DNA from 3 places in the Streptosporangium heterodermiicola genome. Region 1 is predicted to be linked to each of the others. Evidence: predicted binding sites of a transcription regulator. Region 1 holds the regulator's gene; each other region holds the start of a gene.

What was found. The regulator LexA, encoded in region 1, represses DNA repair genes until DNA is damaged. The targets are predictions, from matches to a motif close to TCGAACANNTGTTCGA.
Region 2: ACSC1Q_RS02540 (SAV_6107 family HEPN domain-containing protein) is a predicted target of LexA. The motif match lies at 2,089-2,104, and genes of this name have one in related genera.
Region 3: recA (recombinase RecA) is a predicted target of LexA. The motif match lies at 2,516-2,531, and genes of this name have one in related genera.

Annotation. Positions count from the first base shown of each region.
Region 1 is NZ_JBPJSR010000015.1:237,114-241,116, forward strand. Features, by position in the region: gene ACSC1Q_RS29790 (LysM peptidoglycan-binding domain-containing protein) at 393-659, opposite strand; gene lexA (transcriptional repressor LexA) at 1,360-2,070, shown strand; gene leuS (leucine--tRNA ligase) at 2,626-4,003, opposite strand, start outside.
Region 2 is NZ_JBPJSR010000001.1:636,189-640,191, reverse strand. Features, by position in the region: gene ACSC1Q_RS02555 (GNAT family N-acetyltransferase) at 1-162, opposite strand, end outside; gene ACSC1Q_RS02550 (YbaK/EbsC family protein) at 373-849, opposite strand; gene ACSC1Q_RS02545 (L,D-transpeptidase family protein) at 969-1,790, shown strand; gene ACSC1Q_RS02540 (SAV_6107 family HEPN domain-containing protein) at 2,353-2,802, shown strand; gene ACSC1Q_RS02535 (PP2C family protein-serine/threonine phosphatase) at 3,067-4,003, opposite strand, start outside.
Region 3 is NZ_JBPJSR010000010.1:169,065-173,067, reverse strand. Features, by position in the region: gene ACSC1Q_RS22680 (Lhr family helicase) at 1-619, opposite strand, end outside; gene ACSC1Q_RS22675 (VOC family protein) at 937-1,425, shown strand; gene ACSC1Q_RS22670 (DUF3046 domain-containing protein) at 1,573-1,767, shown strand; gene ACSC1Q_RS22665 (hypothetical protein) at 2,011-2,289, opposite strand; gene recA (recombinase RecA) at 2,638-3,774, shown strand; gene recX (recombination regulator RecX) at 3,789-4,003, shown strand, end outside.

The DNA.
Region 1 (4,003 bases):
GCCGGACGAAGTCGCTGATCAGCCGTCACATCCCGGCGTGTCGCCACCCGGGCGAGGCCCCTCCCACCCCGGGCGCCCCTTCCCTCACATCCGCCCCGGGCGATCTGTCAGGCGAAAGGCCCCGCGCCTCTCTCCCGCCCCCGCCGGACCGCACCCTGGAATCCCTCTCCCGCGCCCGTCGACCGCCCCTCGGACCTCTCCCCCGCCCGCCGACCACCTCGGGCCCCACCCTCGCCCGCCGACCGCCTCGGGCCCCTCTCCCGCGTACGCCGACCGCTCCTCGAACCCGTCCCCCGCGTGGACCGACCGCCCCTCGGGCCCTTCTCTCCCGCTCGCCGACCGCCCCTCGCGCATGCCGCCCCACCCCCACCTCGGGGTGGCCCTCCCGGGCCTCAGCGGACGAGGCCCTCGGGGAGATAGAGCCGGGTCCCCGGCCGGACCTCGGGGCCGGGCAGCCCGTTGAGGTCCATGACACGACGGACCGTCGGGCCGGCGTCGGCCTCCTCGGTCAACGCGTCCGCGATCTCCCACAGCGTGTCGCCCGCGTGCACCGTGATCCGGGGAAGACCCTCAAGATCCGGCCGCCCGCCCGCCGAGGCCATGTCGATGCGCCCGCCGATCCAGAGCACCCCCAGGGTGAACAGCGCGAGCACCGCCACCGCCACGATCCTTCCACGCCTGGTGAGCCGGAGTGGCCGCCGGACGGGCGCGGGACGGTCGACTCCGGAGCGGCGGACCCGCGCCGCGGGCGCCACCGCCGATCGCGCCGCCGGCCTCGGCCTGGATCCGGACCCCCGCCCCGGCTCCCGATCGACCGCCCGCCCCGACCCCCGCTTCGTCTCACGCCCGGACGTCCGCCCGGACACCCGCTCGGGCGTACGCCCGGACCCCGGCCCGGACCTTTGTGCCGCCCCGCGGCCGGCTCGCGGCCCCGGCACCGGCCCCCGGTCGGATCCCGGCCCCGCCCCGGACCCCGGACCCGCCTCGGGCCTTCGCGCGGACTCCGGCGCGAGGCTCCGCTCCGGCCCCGATCCCGGCTCCGGTCTCGGGGGCGGCACGAGCCGCAGGCGCGGCGCCTCCGGTGATCGCCGCGCGGCCCGGGATGCCGGCGCGGTCCTGGATCGCGGTGTCGTCGTGGTCGGTTTCATGGTGACCCCCATCCCCTCGACCTGGCCGAACACATGTCGAAGAAAGATCGGCGAATCGAACACGATGTCGATCGAACTCCCGTACGATGTTGTACACCACGGCGTCGCCGATTTCGAGGACATTCGAACAATTGTTTGAATATGATCTTCGGCCGAGGTATGGTCGCTGTGTGCGACGCGTCAGATACAGACCGGGAGGCGAGGAGTTCGTATGAGCCAGCACAACGAGAACGGTTCGGCCGCCAGCGACCTGGCGGTGCGAAGGCGTGACTCCCTTGGCCTCACCCCCAGGCAGCGGAAGATCCTTGAGGTGATCCGCGATTCCGTGCAGCAGCGCGGCTATCCGCCGTCCATGCGGGAGATCGGTGAGGCGGTGCAGCTCACCAGCACCTCCAGCGTGTCGCACCAGCTGACGGCTTTGCAGCGCAAGGGCTACCTGCGGCGTGACCCGCACCGCCCCCGCGCCCTGGAGGTCCGCCTTCCCGGCGAGCCCGTGCTGTGGGTGGATCCCGACTCCGGCGAGGACGAGGCTCCGGTCAGCCGCCCGACCGCCGCCTACGTCCCCCTGGTCGGCCGGATCGCCGCCGGTGGCCCCATCCTCGCCGAGGAGAGCATCGAGGACGTCTTCGCCCTGCCCAAGCAGCTCGTCGGCGAGGGCACGCTCTTCCTCCTCCAGGTGACCGGTGACTCGATGATCGAGGCCGCCATCGCCAACGGCGACTGGGTGGTCGTACGCCAGCAGCCGGTCGCCGACAACGGCGACGTGGTCGCGGCGATGATCGACGGCGAGGCCACGGTCAAGACCTTCAAGCGCAGAGACGGCCATGTCTGGCTGGTCCCGCACAACCCCAACTACGACCCGATCCCGGGTGACGAGGCCACCGTGCTCGGCAAGGTCGTCGCGGTCCTCCGCAAGCTCTGACGCGAGCGTCCCCGGCGACCCCGGACCGTTCTCCGCGTCCGCCGGTTTCCGGGTGGCTTTCGGACCGTTCTCCGCGTCCGCCGGTTTCCGTGTCCGCCTGGCTCACCGGCGGGTCTTCGCATCCGCCGGGCGAGCTCCGGAAGACACCGTTCCGGCGCGAGTTCCACACCACGCGCCTCCAGCCTCCGCACGACAGCCGGAGGACGCGCGACACGCCGGAGGGGCGGGGTCCCGACATCGGGACCCCGCCCCTCCGGCGTTTTCGGATGAAGGGTGAAGGGACGCCTCGGAAGATCCCACGTCAACGGACACCGGCACGCTGATCGATAGAGCGGAGATGAGCGCCGGAAGCCCGGCGGGTGACCGGGAGCGGGGACCCGCCGGTGAGCCGCTCGGGAGTCGTCCATCCGATGGGCGACCCCCGAGCACCTCCGGTCCGCGTTCCGGCAGCGGCCTTCGAGACCACGCGCCGCGGCCTCACCCACCACACGACGGCCTTGCCCGGCCGCCCGCTCCACGGCTCCCAGGGGACGAGGTCGACCGGCTCACGACCCCCTAGGGGACGATGTTGACCAGCTTGGGGGCGCGGACGATCACCTTGCGCGGCGTACCGGACAGGAAGGACCGGACCTTCTCCGACCCCAGGGCCAGCGCCTCCAGGTCCGCCTCGGAGATCTCCGGGGAGACCTCCAGCCGGTCGCGCACCTTGCCCGCGACCTGGACGACACAGGTGACCGACTCCTGGACCAGCAGCGCCGGGTCGGCCACCGGCCAGCCCGCGGTGGCGACCGAGGCGGAGTGTCCCAGCCGCTCCCAGCCCTCCTCCGCCGCGTACGGCGCGACCAGGGACAGCATGACCGCCAGGGTCTCGGCGGCCTCCCTGACCGCCGGGTCGGCCGCGCCGGGCCCGGAGTCGATGGCCTTGCGGGCCGCGCTCGTCAGCTCCATCATGCGGGCCACCGCGACGTTGAAGCGGTGGGAGTCGACCAGCTTGGTGACCTCGTCGATCGTGTGGTGGACGACCTTGCGCAGGTTCAGGTCTCCGGCGGTGACGTCCACTCCGGGCGCCGAGGCCGCACCGGCCTCGGCCATCACGCGGAACGCGCGGGCCAGGAACTTCTGCGACGCCGCCGGGGAGACGTCGGCCCAGTCGATGTCGTCCTCGGGCGGTCCGGCGAAGACGACGGTGAGCCTGACCGCGTCGACACCGTAGGCGTCGATCTGCTGCCCCAGGTCGACGCCGTTGCCCAGTGACTTGGACATCGCCTTGCCCTGGTTGATGACCTGCCCCTGGTTCAGCAGGCGGGTGAAGGGCTCGACGAAGTCGACCATCCCCATGTCGTGCAGGACCTTGGTGAAGAACCTGGAGTACAGCAGGTGCAGCACGGCGTGCTCGACGCCGCCGATGTACTGGTCGATCGGGCCCCACCTGCGCACGCGCTCGACGTCGAACGGGCCCTCGTCGTAGGCCGGGTCGACGTAGCGCAGGAAGTACCAGGAGGAGTCGACGAAGGTGTCCATCGTGTCGGTGTCGCGCTTGGCCGGGCCGCCGCACTTGGGACAGGAGACGTTGACCCAGTCCTCGGCCGAGGCCAGCGGGGATACGCCCTTGGGTGCCAGGGCCTCGCCGCGCATGTCGGGCAGGGTGACGGGCAGCTGGTCGTCGGGGACGGGGACCTCGCCGCAGTCGGCGCAGTGGATGATCGGGATCGGGCAGCCCCAGAAGCGCTGGCGGGACAGCAGCCAGTCGCGCAGCCGGAAGTTGACCGTGAACCGTCCGGTGCCCCGCTCGCTCAGCACCTCGATGATCTTCCGGATCGCCTCGGTCTTGGCCAGGCCGTCCAGCGGGCCGGAGTTGACCATCGCGCCGTCACCGCTGGTGGCGATGCCGGTCTCGCCGGGATCGGCCAGGCCGGTGTGCACGACCACCCGC
Region 2 (4,003 bases), on a different contig from region 1:
GAACAGGCAGGTGAAGGCGGGATGGGTGGCGTGGTTCCCCATGATGAGCCTGCGGCCGGCGATCTGGTCGGCGGGCGGGTTCATCGCCTCGGTGTAGACGTGGAGGACCGCGTCCAGCCGGAGCGTGAACTCGTCGGGGCCGATCCGTCGCAGTCCGATCACGCGTCGCACCCTAGCAGTGCGGACGTGACGCGGGTCGGCGTGCGGCGTGAGAGCGGTGCCAGGCCTTCGCCGCGAGGTTTCCCGGCCGGTCCCGCCCCTCTGCGGCCCCGGCCGCGAGAGGCCTGACCGGCCCCTCACGGCCCGTGCGAGGGCGTACGGGGCCGCACGGCACGCCGTGCCGTCACGGCGTCCCGTGGCCGGGGGGAGCCGTCATTCGACCTCTACGGGGATTCCGCCGGTGATGCGGACGAGCTCCTCGAAGGAGGTCGGGAAGACGGTGTGCGGGTGGCCGGCGGCGGCCCAGACGACCTCGTGCTTGCCCAGCCAGGTGTCGACCAGGGTCCTGACCGGCGCGGGGTGGCCGATCGGGGCGACGCCGCCGATGACCTGGCCGGTGGCCGCCCGTACGGAGGCGGGGTCGGCTCGCCGCACCTTCGTCACGCCGGCCGTCCTGGCGATCAGGTCGGTGTCGACCCGGTGGGCTCCGCTGGTCAGCACCAGGAGCGGCTCGCCGTCGGCGTCGAATATCAGGCTGTTGGCGATGGCGCCGACCTCGCAGCCGAGCTGCGCGGCCGCGGTGGCGGCGGTCGGGGTGGCCTCCGCGAAGATGACGATCTCGCCGGGAACGTCGTGCTCGCGCAGGACGGCGGCGACCTTCTCGATGTTCGGATGCAACTTTTCTGGCACGCGGCCACTCTAAACAGATTGACCGTTGATTGCCGCTTTATAACCGGCGGCCTGCACGGGGAACCCGTGCGCTATGGTCCCTTGACCCGATACATAGTGATATGAGGAGTTGATTGAAAGTGAGGGTTGGACAGCGGCAGGGAGTGGCCGCGCTGATGACGGCGGGGGCCGTGCTCCTCTCTTCCGCGGGCGTCACCCTTTCCGCGAGCGCCGCCGCGGCCCAGACCTCGGCTTCCCCTGCCGTCGCGGCCGTGACGGATGTCACGGCTGTCGCGGTGACGGGGGCGAGCCCGTTCGTCGCACCGGGCAAGACGCTCAAGCTCGGCGCGAAGGGCGCCACGGTGAAGGTGCTCCAGACCCGGCTGGCCGCGCTCGGCTACGCCCCGGGCAGGATCGACGGCCGCTACGGCGGGGCGACCCTGGCGGCGGTCTGGGCCTTCCAGAAGGTCAACGGCGTCACGCCGACCAGCACCGTGGCGCGCGGGACCTGGAACGCCCTGGAGGCCCCGGTGGCGCCGAAGGTGCTCGTCCCCAACGGGAAGCCGACCCGGGTGGAGGTCAACCTCGCCAAGCAGGTGATGGTCCTCTACGTCGGCGGTGTGGTGAAGCTGATCAGCCACACCTCCTCCGGCAGCGGCATCTCCTACTGCGAGACGGCCACCTGGGAGGGCAGGGCCCAGCGGTTCTGCGGTGACGCCCGCACACCGACGGGCGACTACAAGACCACCTGGCGCAGGGACGGCTGGCACAAGTCCTACCTGGGCCAGCTCTACAACCCGATCTTCTTCAACGGGGGCATCGCCTTCCACGGCGCGCTGTCGGTGCCGCTGGCGCCCGCCTCCCACGGCTGCGTACGGCTGCCCATGCACGTGGCGGAGGTCCTTCCCGGCCTGCTCGGTACGGGAGTGCCGGTGCACGTCCGAGGCAGGTTCGTGCGCTAGGACGGCTTCGTCCGGCAAGGCGGCTTCCAGGGCGATTTCGTCCGATAGTGGAGCTTCGTTTGATAGAGCGGCTTTATCCAGTAGGACGGTGAAGCGGGCGATCCGGCGGGCGTGACCCCGCCGGTCGTGAATCGGGCCCCGGGAGACGGTGATCTCCCGGGGCCCTTTCGCGTCCTCTCGCACATCGAGCTCCGGTGCTCTCGCGCGCCCCCTCGCGCATCGATCAATCAGAGCCCCTCCGTGTGCTCTCGCACATCGAACACCGGGACCCTCTCGTGTGCTCTTAGACACTCGAAGATCGAACTTTTGTTCGCCGTTTTACTTGACAGCATTAGTGATCGAATTTATGTTCGATGTGATGACACGGGGCTCGCGGCTCGTGTCCAAGGGCGGCCGATCGGGCCCTCGTCGTCGGCGGAGACGATCGGGCCAGGTCAGGACGGGCGGGGAGAGGGGAAGCTCCTCGTCCGGCCGTCCGGTGGATTTGTCGGTGGGGTCTGCGAGTGTGATAACCGCCGGCGAAAACGCCGGAGCCGCTCGCGACCAAGGAGGCTGAAGCACTATGACCCCTCGGCTCAGCGATTCCGGTGGGCCCCGGCTGTCCCCCACGGTGCGGGCGCACCTCACAGACGCACGCGACTGCCTCGAAGAGGCCGCCGCCGCCCGGACTTCCGCCGCGCGCTACGTCGCGGCCCACCTCGCCGCGCTCAGGGCGGCCGCTGCCGTCCTGGCGGCCCGTCCCCGTCCCATGGAGGGCCGCAGGAGGCGCAGGCTGCGCAGTGCCTGGGAGATGCTGCCCGAGGCCGAGCCCCGCCTGGCCGAGTGGGCCCCCTACTTCGAGACGAGCGCGGCCAAACGGGCCGCCGCCGAGGCGGGCCTGACCCGCACGGTGTCCTCGCGAGACGCGGAGGAGCTCATCTCCGAGGCGGAGCGTTTCGTCACCGCCGTGGAGAAGCTGCTCGGCGTGCCGAGCCAGCCCATGCTTCCCGGCCAGGTCCCCCTAGCCGGTTAGAGCCGGCGCGGCCACCCACCCGGGGTCGCCGCCCTGGCTCACCGGCGCCGTCCCCGTACGTCCTCGTGCCCACGGGTTCTCCCGAAAGGCGCGGGACGTACGGGGACGTTTTTCGCGTCATCCGTCCCTGCCCCGCCTGCCTTCGGGTTTCCCGTCCCCGCCTCATCTGTCCGCGCGCCGCTTGTCCTCAAGCCCTCGTCCTCGCGCCGCTCGTCTTCAGGCTGCCCGTCCTCACGCCCCTGTCCGTTCGAGTGGCGTCGGCCCCTACGCGGCCGTGGAGGTCTGGCGGGCGGCGCGGTGGCGCAGCAGGAGCATGGCGGCGTCGTCGCCCAGCGGTCTGCCCACGTGGCTGAGCAGGTCGGCGCGGAGGGCGTCCAGCGAGCCCTGGGGGTCGTCGCCGTCCAGCAGGTGCGCCCGCTCAAGCAGCGGGTAGAAATCGCCCGCCGCGTCGCGCGCCTCGATGACCCCGTCGGTGTAGAAGAGGACCTGGTCACCCGGTTCGAACGGGATGTGGTGCGGCTGCGGCTCGCTGGCCTTGAGGGCGCTCATGCCCAGCGGGAGCGCCTCGTCCGGCGGGTCGGCGAACCAGATCCCGCCCTCGGCGTCGAGCACCATGGGCGCCGGATGGCCGCAGTTGATGACGGTGATGGTGGAACCGCCGCTGATCTCGGCCAGCACGGCGGTCACGAACTGCTCGCCGGACAGCTCGCGGGTCAGGGCGTTCTCCAGACGCGCCACGACGCCCTGGAGCGTTTTCTCGTCGTGGGCCGCCTCCCGGAAGGCCCCGAGCACCACGGCGGCCGTCTCCACGGCCTCCAGGCCCTTTCCCTGAACGTCGCCCACGATGATCCGTACCCCGTGCGGGGTGGTGACGACCTCGTACAGGTCGCCGCCGATCCTGGCCTCGGCCGTGGCGGAGGTGTAGGAGACGGCGACGCCGATGCCCGGTCCCGCGCGGCGGGGCACCGGGCGCAGCAGCACCCGCTGGGCGGCCTCGGCCACCGAGCGCACGTCGGCGAGCTGGTGTTCGTGGCGCAGCCGCCCGGCGCTGGCCAGCACGCTGGCCACGGTGACGCCGAGGATGGCGATGAGGGTGATGTCGGTGCGGGGCATCCAGAGGATGTCGTTGTAGACGCCGAGCGCGAAGCACAGCACCAGGGCGACGACGCCGACCACCGTGGTGCGGGCCAGGCCGCACGCC
Region 3 (4,003 bases), on a different contig from region 1:
CCTCGCGGGCCTGGCTGGTGAGCAGCAGGAACAGCGACTCGGGGGTGGTGATCAGGATGTCGGACGGCCTGGTCGCGAACCGGCGCCGCTCCTCCGCGGGGGTGTCACCCGACCGGATCGCCACCGAGATCTCCGGCACCGGGAGACCGAGCCGCCGCGCGGTCTGCCGCAGCCCGGCCAGCGGCGCCCGGAGGTTGCGCTCGACGTCGACCGCGAGCGCCTTGAGCGGCGACACGTACAGGACCCGGCACGGCCTCACCGGCTCCTCGTCCCCCCGCGAACGCCCACGCCCGCGCCGGGCGCCCGTACCGGCCGTCTCACCGGCCGCGCCCGCACCGGCCGTCGAGCCCGCGCCGGCCGCCGGGTCCGTACCGGAGGAGGCGGCGCCCGGAGGGGAGCCGGGAGCGGAGGAGGCGAGCCGGTCGAGCGACCAAAGGAAGGCGGCCAGCGTCTTGCCGGATCCGGTGGGCGCGACCACCAGGGTGTTGTCACCCCGGGCGATCGCCGCCCACGCCCCCTCCTGGGCGGCGGTCGGCGCGGCGAACGCCCCGGCGAACCAGTCTCTGGTCATCCGGGTGAAGTGATCGAGCGCCCCGCCCGCCCCCGTCGTCTCGCTCATCGCCGCCCCCTGACTCCCGGCCCGGCTGACGAACCGGGTCACCGCCAATACTGCCCGGCCCCACCGACAGAACCCGTCACCGCCCGGTCGGTGACCGGATGATCGGCGGAAGCGGACGGCTCGCGCGCCACCTGCGGATACCTGATCCACCGATGCCTCGGCCGGACCACGGGAGACCGGACGGGAGACCGGGTTCGCGGCGTTCGCGGGGGCGGTGACCGTTCGCCACCATGACATGACGTCCGGGATAGGTTGGCTCCCTGTCGTTGAGGACATGGCTTTGACGAACACACGACGTATTGAGTGGTGAGCTAACGGTGAGCATCGACCATCAGGCCATCGAGGCGACACGCGAGCGGATCAAGGCGGAGCACCTCAGGGCTCACCGCCCGCCGAGCAGCGCGAGGGGGCTGCACCACTTCGCGCTGATCTCCTCCGACGTCGAGGCGACGATCGCGTTCTACCAGGACCTCCTGGAGTTCCCGCTGACGGAGATCTTCGAGAACCGCGACTACCGGGGCTCGAACCACTTCTTCTTCGACATCGGCAACGGCAACCTGCTCGCCTTCTTCGACTTCCCGGGCCTGGACCTCGGCCCCTACAAGGAGGTCCTCGGCGGGCTCCACCACGTCGCCATCTCCGTCGATCCCTCCACGTGGGAGCGTCTGCGGGGCAAGCTGGAGGCCGCGGGCGTCCCGCACCAGGTCGAGAGCGGCGCGTCCATCTACTTCGCCGACCCCGACGGGGCCCGCCTGGAACTGCTCGCCGACCCCCTCGGCGAGATGTACGGCTCCCGCGTGCTCTGACGCCCCGTCCTCCCCGCTCCCACCCCTTCACTCCGTTTCCGCCCCGTTCCGTCCGGCGGGGGCCGGGAGAGCGGGACACGGACAGGGAACGGGCCGACGGCGCGCGGGGCGGCTCGCGTCACGCCGGAGTGGATCCATACTTGAGGCATGCGCCTATCGGATTTCTGGAAGCGGATGAAGTCACACTTCGGCGACCAGTACGCCGAGTCGTGGGCCCGCGACTACGTCATCGCCGATCTCGGAGGCCGGACCGTGATCCAGGCACTCGCCGAGGGGGTCGGCGCCAAGGAGGTCTGGCACGCCGTGTGCGGGGTGACCGACGTCGCGCCCAGGCTCCGCTGAGGGGCTGAGGGGCTGAGAGGTGGAAAGCGCGAGGGCCGGAAGTGTCAGGGCCGGGAAGCGTGAGGACCGGGAAGCGTGAAGGGCGGCCGGTGAGCGCGGAGGACCGTGAAGCCCGATCGAACGGGTGAAAGCCCGAGGGCACGTGCAAGCCTTGAGCGTACGGCGAGGGATCGGACGGGCCGAGGGAGGGCCCGAAGGCCCTCCGAGGGGTGAGTGAGGCCCGGGGGAGTCTGGGAGGGCCGATCAGGACGGTTCCGTGAGCGGGGCGAGGAGCTGCTCCACCGAGTCGGCCGCCCGTGCGAGATCGTCGGCGCTCTCCTCCCCGTCCGGCGACCACAGGAACATCCAGCCGTCCCTGACCGGGGTGGCGAAGACGATGGTCTGCCGGTGGCTGTCCGGATGCCACACCCACAGCACCGGGGCGGTGCCTCCGAGGGTGCGGCTCGCCAGCCCTCGTTGTCGCAGTTCGGTGGCCAGGGAGTCGAGATGGGCTAGGCGTTGCTGCGTGAACGCGTTGGGCACGTCGGGCACCTCGGGTCGTTTCCCCTCAGGATCACTCCAGGTCAGCCCGGTTACAACAGGTCCGAGGTAATTCTTGGAAATGTCGCTTCCTGGATGGGTCCCCCGCCTCCCGGAGCCATGGGCCGCCGGCCGTACGTGGCCGTGCCCGGTCGCACGCGAAGGAGCCGCCGGGGGCGTTCCGCGGCGGTTCGCGACTCCCGTAACGTATGGTGCCAACGAGCGGCGATCGAACAATCGTTCGGCTATATTGAACAGGCCACCACTCCTGGCGTGCCCTCCCGAAATTGTCGGCGGCACCCCGTAGCTTTCTGGCAACCGATCCAACCCGCGACCCTTCAGGGGGCTCCCATGGCAGCTAACGACCGCGAGAAGGCGCTTGAGACCGCACTCGCTCAGATCGAGCGGCAGTTCGGCAAGGGCTCGATCATGCGCCTGGGCGACGAGACCCGGGCGCCCATCGAGGTGGTCCCCACCGGCTCCATCGCGCTCGACGTGGCCCTCGGCATCGGCGGCTTCCCGCGCGGCCGCATCGTCGAGGTCTACGGTCCCGAGTCCTCGGGCAAGACCACGGTCGCCCTGCACGCGGTGGCCAACGCCCAGCGCGGCGGCGGCATCGCCGCGTTCATCGACGCCGAGCACGCGCTCGACCCGGAGTACGCCCAGAAGCTGGGCGTCGACACCGACGCGCTGCTCGTCTCCCAGCCCGACACCGGTGAGCAGGCGCTGGAGATCGCCGACATGCTGATCCGGTCCGGCGCCGTCGACCTGCTGGTCATCGACTCGGTCGCGGCCCTGGTGCCCAAGGCCGAGATCGAGGGCGAGATGGGCGACAGCCACGTCGGTCTCCAGGCCCGTCTGATGTCCCAGGCGCTGCGCAAGGTCGCCGGAGCGCTCAACAACACCGGCACCACCGCGATCTTCATCAACCAGCTCCGCGAGAAGATCGGCGTCATGTTCGGCTCGCCCGAGACCACGACCGGTGGAAAGGCGCTGAAGTTCTACGCCTCGGTCCGTCTCGACATCCGCCGCATCGAGACGCTGAAGGACGGCACCGAGGCGGTCGGCAACCGCACCCGGGTGAAGGTCGTCAAGAACAAGATGGCCCCGCCCTTCCGCGTGGCCGACTTCGACATCCTCTACGGCGTCGGCATCTCCCGCGAGGGCGGCCTGATCGACATGGGTGTCGAGCACGGCTTCGTCCGCAAGTCCGGCGCCTGGTACACCTACGAGGGTGACCAGCTCGGCCAGGGCAAGGAGAACGCGCGAAACTTCCTCAAGAGCCACCCGGACATGGCGAACGAGATCGAGAAGAAGATCAAGGAGAAGCTCGGCGTCGGCCCGCGCGTCGACAGCCCGGCCACCCCGCCGCCCGCTCCCGTGGCCTCCGCCCCGGCCGCCGCGTCCGGCCGCGCGTCCGCCACGGCTTCCGCGGCGTCCGGCCGCGGTTCCAAGGCCGCCGCGGCTCCCAAGCCGGGTGACGCCTGAATCCGGGCTGATCGATGACCACGGGACCTGACTCCGGTCCGGCCTGCGAGGCCGGGCCGCGAGACTGGGGTGCCTGGCCCGACGAGCCTCGGGCGGCCTCACCGGGCCGGCGCGGGCGCGACCACGCCCCGTCCGTCCCGGAGGAAGGCTTCCGCGAGGAGGCCGCGGACTCCGGGGGTGACGGGCCACGAGGCCGGAAGAAGCGCGCCTCACGGCGTGGGCGGCGGTC